4 regions of the Mediterraneibacter sp. ICN-202921 genome follow, and region 2 is predicted to be linked to each of the others. Evidence: predicted binding sites of a transcription regulator. Region 2 holds the regulator's gene; each other region holds the start of a gene.
What was found. The regulator Rex, encoded in region 2, represses fermentation and respiration genes when NADH is low (regulators of the CRP and FNR family bind a similar motif). The targets are predictions, from matches to a motif close to ATTGTTAANTANTTAACAAT.
Positions count from the first base shown of each region.

Region 1: the regulator Rex is predicted to act here: its motif matches at 1,254-1,273, upstream of adhE (bifunctional acetaldehyde-CoA/alcohol dehydrogenase).
Region 3: the regulator Rex is predicted to act here: its motif matches at 906-925, upstream of nuoE (NADH-quinone oxidoreductase subunit NuoE).
Region 4: the regulator Rex is predicted to act here: its motif matches at 994-1,013, upstream of WKT01_RS02885 (proline racemase family protein).

Region 1 is NZ_JBBKBE010000002.1:220,623-222,829, reverse strand. Features, by position in the region: gene adhE (bifunctional acetaldehyde-CoA/alcohol dehydrogenase) at 1-1,189, opposite strand, end outside; gene WKT01_RS03125 (response regulator) at 1,406-2,207, opposite strand, start outside.
Region 2 is NZ_JBBKBE010000001.1:82,691-84,897, reverse strand. Features, by position in the region: gene WKT01_RS00400 (NAD(P)H-hydrate dehydratase) at 1-811, opposite strand, end outside; gene WKT01_RS00395 (redox-sensing transcriptional repressor Rex) at 973-1,617, opposite strand; gene WKT01_RS00390 (ABC-F family ATP-binding cassette domain-containing protein) at 1,786-2,207, shown strand, end outside.
Region 3 is NZ_JBBKBE010000011.1:49,118-51,324, forward strand. Features, by position in the region: gene WKT01_RS09640 (ATP-binding protein) at 1-347, opposite strand, end outside; gene WKT01_RS09645 (DRTGG domain-containing protein) at 349-693, opposite strand; gene nuoE (NADH-quinone oxidoreductase subunit NuoE) at 958-1,452, shown strand; gene WKT01_RS09655 (ATP-binding protein) at 1,456-2,016, shown strand; gene WKT01_RS09660 ((2Fe-2S) ferredoxin domain-containing protein) at 2,056-2,207, shown strand, end outside.
Region 4 is NZ_JBBKBE010000002.1:184,442-186,648, forward strand. Features, by position in the region: gene WKT01_RS02885 (proline racemase family protein) at 1-866, opposite strand, end outside; tRNA gene WKT01_RS02890 (tRNA-Sec) at 1,082-1,179, shown strand; gene prdC (proline reductase-associated electron transfer protein PrdC) at 1,229-2,207, shown strand, end outside.

The DNA of each region.
Region 1 (2,207 bases), on a different contig from region 2:
TTGCCGCCGCATGTTTTGCGATTTTTTCTTTCTCTGCCGGATGTACATACAGAGAAGCTGTATGTCCGTATCCGCCGTCAGCTACTAACTGTGCCGCCTTTTCAAGAGCCTCGTCAAAGCTCTTTGCTCTATACATACCAAGTACAGGAGATAATTTTTCATGCGCGAATTCTTCTGAAATATCCACAGACTCTACTTCACCGATCAGGATCTTCGTATTCTCCGGAACATCCACGCCAGCCATTTTAGCGATCTCATACGCAGATTTTCCCGGGATCTTACTGTTCAAAGCACCGTTGATGATGATCGTCTTGCGGACTTTATCAAGTTCAGCGCCTTTTTTCAGGAAATAACAGCCACGATATGCAAATTCTTTCTTAACTTCCTCATATACACTGTCCAACACAGTTACGGACTGCTCAGATGCACAGATCATACCATTGTCAAATGTCTTAGAATGAATGATAGAGTTTACAGCCATTCTCACATCTGCTGTATCATCAATGATAACCGGTGTGTTTCCTGCGCCTACACCAAGAGCTGGTTTTCCAGAAGAATAAGCAGCTTTTACCATTCCCGGTCCGCCTGTGGCAAGAATAATGTCGGATTCTTTCATGACCATATTCGTCAATTCCAAGGACGGTGCGTCAATCCAGCCAATAATACCTTCCGGTGCTCCAGCTTTTACCGCTGCATCCAGAACTACTTTAGCAGCTGCGATCGTACAAGCCTTTGCTGATGGATGGGGACTGATAATGATCGCATTTCTCGTCTTTAAGCAGATCAATGTCTTAAAGATCGCTGTAGAAGTCGGGTTTGTCGTAGGAATGACAGCAGCTACCAGTCCGATCGGCTCAGCGACTTTTTTAATTCCATACGCCGCGTCTTCTTCGATGACGCCGCATGTCTTTGTATTTTTATATGCATTATAAATATACTCTGCCGCATAGTGATTTTTGATCACTTTATCTTCTATGATTCCTCTCTGTGTCTCTTCCACAGCCATCTTCGCAAGCGGTATTCTCTGCTTGTTTGCAGCCATAGCCGCCTCGTAGAAAATCTTATCCACCTGTTCCTGTGAAAACGTAGCAAAAATTTTCTGTGCTTCACGCATTGCTTTCATTTTGGCTTCCAGCGTCTCTACACTGTCGACAACCTCCGGCATTACTGCTTTCTCTTTCTTCGCCATTTCCAAACTCCTCCTATAATTGAAAATAATAAACTTTTCCTAACCACAAGTCTCAGTATACATAGTTGTTAAATAATTGTCAATATGCTATTTGTAGATATTTTAACGTTATTTTTTTAACAATATTTGTGCATATTATACAAATAGGAACTGCCGCTTCACGATTTTTTAATCGTTAAAGCGACAGCCCCCAATGTCAGTAATATATCAAATATTTTACTTAATGCCTTTTTTTGCCCTATATTCTCCCGGCGTCATACCGGTATACTTTTTAAAAGAACTGCTGAAATATTGTGACGAATTATATCCTACCAAGAACGCTACTTCATATGTCTTGTGTTTCCTATCTTTTAAAATCTGCTTTGCCTGCTCCATGCGGATATGATTCAGGCAACTGATATAGCTGTATTCACTGTATTGCTTAAATAGCGTGCACAGATAACTCGCACTGATATGTACAAAATCTGCCACTTCATTTAAGGACAGTTCCGGGTCGTCATAATGCGCTTCCATATATGTGACTGCTCTTTGCAGCATTTTCTCCGGCTGGCTCCTTTTCTTTTCTTCCAGATACTGGATCAGATCTGCGAAATATTTTCCCGTGATGCTCCTGAGTCCATCTATATTTTTTTCCTGCAGCATGCGAGGATAAAAACTTGTAGATTCTTTTACAAATTTCTCTTGTAATTCTCCGTCCTGTGTCTCTCTGTACGACAAAAGCAAAAATTCCATCACCATCAAGGCTGCTGCGCAAATACGCATATCCGGCTGTTTCTGCATTCTTTCAAAAAAACTTTTGACCGCGTTTTTTACTTTTTCCGGTTCTCCTTCCCGAATACCCGCACAGGCATTCTCTATATATTCCTGAAAATTAATCTGTTCTTCTACTGTCAATTTTTCTACATCTTCTACATACAACACACTATATTGTTCAAAATAATACCGATACTTTAAAACTTTCTGCGCCTCTGCCACGGATCTGCTGATCTGCTGATTGCCTGTATAACATCTGCCAATA
Region 2 (2,207 bases):
CAAGTCCAGCACCGGCTGTATAAGCCGCTTTCGCAGACAGATAAGCCGCACCGGCCATACCGCAGCTTCCTGTGATCATCAGCACCTTTCCATAAGTCCCCTTATGAGAATCTGCCTTTCTTTTGGGAAGATATCGTCCTATATCTTTCTGCTCATACGTATAGCAAACACCTAATTCTTCTTTAAAGATTGCCAGATCGATCCCTATTTCTACAGGGAGCACTTTTCCGGAATATTCTTTTCCTGGGTATAATACGCAGCCTAACTTTTCACAGGCAAAGGCAACTGTCAAGTCTGCTTTAAATGCATTTCCCATCACACATCCCTTCTCTGCATGAATACCGGAAGGAATATCAACAGCAACCTTCTTAGCTGATATCTGATTCATCTGCGCTATTATATCCACATAGTGTCCTTGTATATCCCTGTTTAATCCCACACCGAAAAGTGCGTCTATTACAACAGTATATTCTTTGGACGGAATCTCTGTGCATGACATAAGCCCTAACCTTTCCAGAACTTCCTTCTGTGTACGGCATTCCATGCTTAAAGACTGTTCACGTCCCGCAAATACAACCGTCGGAAGATACCCTTTCTCTTTCATAAGGCGTGCTATGGCAAAGCCATCGCCACCGTTATTTCCACTTCCACAGACGATCAGCGCCTTATCCAGCCTGATCTGTTCTGTCTCCATGACTTCTACTGTCTTTAGAGCCGCTCGTTCCATCAATACCATAGAAGAGATCCCTATTTTTTCTATCGTATGTTTGTCTGCTTTCTGCATCCATACTCCGTCTGGAAGATATCGCATATAACTCCCCCGCCTTTCCTAAAAAATAAAAATCAGCAGAATCATTTCTTGTCTTTCACATCTTAAAATGAAAGAACGTGTAAAAAGGAAAACCTGATTACACGTTTCTGCCTGCATATTCCTGTAAATGTATACACTGCTGCATACTATACACAGCGTCACTAGTTTTTATGTTCTTCATTATAACGGCTGATATTATAAGAAAGCTTCATCAGACTGTCCGAAAGGTGTACATTTTCGACAATTATATCCTCCGGAAGATTCAAATCCGTGTGTGCAAAATTCCATATTGCCTTTATTCCATTCTCGATTACAAGTTCTGCCACTTCGATTGCTTTAGATTTAGGCAATGTGAGGATTGCGATCTCAATATCGTTTTTTTGAAGAAATTCTTCCAGATCATCCATCATACGGATCGGGATCCCACGGATAGAAACCCCTTCCAGGCGCGGGTTTACATCGAACAATCCTTTTAAAATGAAACCGCTTTTCTCAAAAGAAGCATAATTTGCCAGTGCCTGCCCTAAATTTCCCGCTCCTATGATAATAATAGGATGTTCTCTGTTCATCCCTAATATTTTTCCGATCTCTGTATATAGATATTTCACATTATATCCATATCCTTGTTGTCCAAATCCACCAAAATTGTTCAAATCTTGTCTTATCTGCGATGCCGTTACACGCATCTTCTTGCTCAGATCACTGGAAGAGATTCTTTCCACTCCTGCCTCCAGCAATTCTCCTAAATATCTGTAATATCTTGGCAGCCTTCCTATTACTGCACGTGATATTTCTCTTTGTTCCACAGTCATCGCCCTCCAAACTTAAATCTACGCTTTATTATATAAAATTGTTAATATGATGTCAAATTATAGTTGTATTTTCTTCGGTTTTCGTTATAATTGATTACATATGCAGCGTCAGACAACGCAACGGATACATAAATATACACCTATACTTTCAGGAGGAGTTTCATGATACTCGCATGTCATAATATTCATAAATCTTTTGGAGAACATCTGATCGTAAAAGAGGGCTCTTTTCATATTGAAGAACGGGAAAAAGCGGCGTTCGTCGGTATCAACGGAGCCGGCAAGTCTACTATTTTCAAAATGATCATGGGAGAGGAACCGGCTGATAGCGGGGAGGTAGTCCTTGCCAAAGGAAAAACGATCGGTTATCTCGCGCAGCATCAGACGCTTTCTTCCGGAAACACGATTTATGAAGAAGTCAAAACAGCCAAAGCGCATCTGATCCAAATGGAACACCAGATCCGTTCTATCGAATTAGAACTTAAAACACTGTCCGGAGATGCTTTAAATGCCAGGCTGGAAACTTATAACCGGCTTGTCTCCACATTCGAGTCCATGAACGGATACGCCTATGAAAGTGAGAT
Region 3 (2,207 bases), on a different contig from region 2:
TTCATGTTCGGAAGTCCCATGCCGGCGCCGAAACCAAGGGAGCGTACCTCTTCAGGAGCTGTAGAATATCCTGCCTGCATTGCTTTGGCGATATCTTTGATACCGGGCCCCTGGTCGGAAAGAATCATTTCGATCACGGAATCAGAGATGGACACGGAGATCGTGCCGCCGTCAGCATGGATGACCATGTTGATCTCTCCTTCATACATGGCAATAGCCGTCTTGCGGATGGCTGTATCGTCCACGCCGAGCTGCTTTAGTTTGTTCTTTATGGAACTGCTCGCCTCCCCGGCACGTGTAAAGTCGTCGCCGGGGATTGTATATTGAAAAGTCAGCTTATCTTTCATCTTATGCACCTCCCCGTAATCCATGTTCGTACAGAATTCCGCAGGCGGTGAACATGAAATGTTCTGTCATCAGAAGCGCGATTTTTTTGCTGCGTGCCAGAGACAGAATATGTTCGTCAGGCTGCTTGCCGCGCACGAAGATGATACAGACGATATCCAGCATTTCTGCCGTCCGTACGACCTGCGGATTACATAATCCGGTGATCAGAACAGAACATTGACCGCAGAACGCAAGAACATCGCTCATCATGTCTGCGGAAAATACAAACTGGGCATCCAGATCTAAAAGTTCTTCTCCGAAAAGTAATTTGGCATCTAAAGCGGTCTGCATTTCTTTGATCGTCATAGATCGTTCCCCCTCACGTAAGAATAGAATACTTTTAGTATATCATTGGAAAGTATAATAAGCAATGCGGAGGATTGTGTAAAATAGATGTAAAAACATAAAATAAGAGCAAAGAAAGAGAAAAAATGTTGAAAAAATGAAAATGGTTCTCAAAAATATTGGTAAAATCTTATAAAAAAATGAAAATAAACTGCTGGAAGTTTATTATATATTGTGTTAATATATAGTCAATGTAGCTCTAAACGCAGAAATGGAGGTTGAAGAATGCTTGAAAAAAAGGAGACTGTTCCGTTTTCCGGAACAAAGGAACAAGAAGAATCACTGAGGAAGGTCATAGCCGAACTCAAAGATGAGAAAGGCGCCCTGATGCCGATCTTACAGAAAGCCCAGGACATATACGGCTATCTTCCCCTAGAGGTGCAGAGGATGATTTCGGATGAAACAGGGATCCCAATGGAAAAGATTTATGGAGTTGCAACGTTTTATTCCCAGTTTACTTTAAATCCCAAAGGAAAGTATCAGATTTCTGTTTGTCTTGGGACAGCATGTTATGTAAAGGGGGCTGGCGATATTTATAATGCCCTGATGGAAAAACTTGGGATCGTTGGCGGAGAGTGCACACCGGACGGGAAGTTTTCTCTGGACGCATGCCGTTGTGTAGGGGCGTGCGGTCTTGCACCTGTCATGATGATCAACGGGGAAGTGTACGGACGTCTGACGGTAGATGATATAGATGATATTCTGGCAAAATACGAATAAACTATGATGCCGGAAATTGCGATGCATATTCTGGATGTGGCGGAAAATTCGATCCGCGCCAAAGCCGCTTTAGTTGAAATTACTGTATCTGTCCAGCCGGGCGAAGATAGGCTGACTGTGCTGATTAAAGACGATGGGTGCGGGATGGATGCAGAACAGTTAAGACATGTGCAGGATCCGTTTTTTACGACCCGGAAGACAAGAAAGATTGGTCTGGGAGTGCCGTTTTTTAAGCAGGCGGCAGAGAGTACAGGCGGTACATTCAGGATAGAGTCAGAAAAAGGAAAAGGAACAACGGTAGAAGCGGTATTTATTCTGTCACATATAGACAGGATGCCTCTGGGAGATATAACTGCCACGATCCATACGCTGATCGTTTTCAATGAAACGACAGATTTCCTTTATACATATCAGTATAAAGACAGGCAGTTTATCCTGGATACAAGACAAATGCGAAAGATCATAGGAGACGATATCTCCTTTGCAGAGAAAGAAATATCTGCGTTTATAAAAGAATATCTGCAGATAAATAAAGAAGAGACAGATGACGGAGCGGATATTTGAGGCGGGAAAGACCGCAGGATCGAGAAAGAGAGGAAAGATATGAAAAGTCTGGAAGAATTACGCGCGATCAGAGAAAAAATGCAGGGAAAAGTAGGAGTACGCGCGGAGAACGAAAATCAGATCAGAGTGATCGTCGGTATGGCGACATGTGGGATTGCAAGCGGCGCAAGACCGGTTTTGAGCGCTTTATC
Region 4 (2,207 bases), on a different contig from region 2:
CTTTCATATATAAAAGGTTCCCCGATTTTGATCTCGCCTTTGGCATACAAGGCAGCTAACTTAGCGCTGGTTCCGGTGCCGCAGGGGGAGCGGTCTGACATGCAGTCTCCGAAAATAACGACATTACGGTAGTTGCATCCAGGCGTATCCGTATGGCAGTAGAATTCTACCAGATCCAGAGTTGTAATATCTAAGTTGGGATGTCGGATTTCCACTTCCTGGTTGATCTGGTGGCGCAGCTTCATGCCAAGGTCAGTCAGCTTTGGGATGGATTCTTTATCTACTGTCCATCCAAGCTGTTCGACATCTGTCAGAGCAAAAAAACTTCCTCCAAATGCAATATCATAGTGGATGGTTTTTCCATCTACAACAGTGGTAAGGTTCTCTTTATAGAGAAAAGCAGGGACGTTTGTCAATGTTACGTTTAAAACTTTTCCGTCTTTTACTTCTGCTTTGGCGTGTATGAGACCGGCAGGGGCATCTAACACGATCTCAGTATAAGGTTCTTTAACCGGAACAAGTCCAGATTCGATCAATGCTGTAGTCGTCCCGATCGTTCCATGCCCGCACATGTTCAAATATTCGCCGGTATCCATGAAGATAACGCCGAAATCGGCTTCCTCATGTACCGGTTCTGTGATGAGAGCGCCGAACATATCATGATGCCCGCGTGGTTCATACATGAGCGCTTGGCGGTATTTATCATAATGTTCTGCCAGGTATTGCTTCTTTTCTATCATCGTGGCGCCTTGCAACGCAGGAAAACCGGACGTGATAATGCGGGTGAATTCACCGACCGTGTGTGTGTCGATCGCATGAAAGGCTGATTCGAAAGAATCTAATTTGATAGCAGGTGTACAATTCATAGATACATTTCCTCCTAAAATAAAAAAATTGTAAACAGGCAAAATAAAAGTACGATTTCGCAAATGCCTGTAATTAGACTATATTCTAGTATTTTGTACGGCAATATTATAGACTATATTCTAGTATATAGTTCATTATTTAACTATTATTATGGCTGAAACCCCTTGAAAAGTCAATGATTATTTGTTACTATGATTTTACAAAAACGAAATATGGGGGTAGTAAGGTAACTGGTGTGCCTCCTGGTCTTCAAAACCAGTGTTGGGCGTTTGAAGCGTCCTGGGTGGGTTCGATTCCCACATGCCTCCGCCAGAAAATAACTGTCCGGCAGGGACAGTGGAAATAAAGGAGTTTAAGGACAATGGAGAATCTTCAGTTTCTTTTAAAACAACATGTCGGCGCACCGTGCAGACCGGTGGTAAAAGAGGGCGAGAAGGTGCAGAAAGGGACATTGCTTGCCAAGCCGCAGGGGCTGGGAGCTAATTTGTTTTCCAGTGTATACGGAGTGGTACAGGAAGTCAGAGACGACCGTATCATTATTTGTCCGGATGAAGTGCAGAAAGAGGAGTTTCTTTCCTTGGAGCCGGGGAGCCCGCTGGAGATGGTAAAGGAGGCGGGGATTGTTGGAATGGGAGGCGCCGGTTTCCCTACAGGAGTAAAATTGGATATAGATCTGCATGGCGGCACGCTCCTTGTCAATGCTGTGGAATGTGAGCCCGGACTAGGCCACAATATCCGGCAGATTGAAGAAAAGACAGATATGACTATAGAAGGAGCAAGGCTGTGTATGGAGATGACACATGCAGCCAAAGTCATATTTGCGATAAAGGCGAAAAATAAACGGGCAGTCGAAAGACTGCGAAGCGCGGTAGCGAAAGAAGAAGCTATGTACATACATCTGCTTCCGGATATATATCCAATGGGAGAAGAAAGGGCGATCGTGCGGGAATGCCTGGGGAAACTTCTGGATCCGGTACAGCTTCCCTCAGCAGCGGACGCCGTAGTTATCAATGTAGAAACAGTCCTTAGAGTCTTTGAAGCAGTAAAATTGAAAAAGCCTTGTTTCAGCAAGAATATAACTGTGACAGGCAAGCTCAAAGGCGAGGAAGGACCGCGTATTTATATGGATGTTCCGGTCGGCATAAGTGTCAAAGATCTGATCGAGAAGGCAGGCGGGATAGACGGAGCGTATGGAGAAGTTATCATGGGCGGTCCCTTTACCGGGAAAGCGGTGAGCCTGACAGAGCCGGTCACAAAGACGACAGGCGGCATTATCGTGACGATCGATCTTCCGGATCTGCATGGAGCACCGGTCGGACTGCTTGTATGCGCCTGTGGAG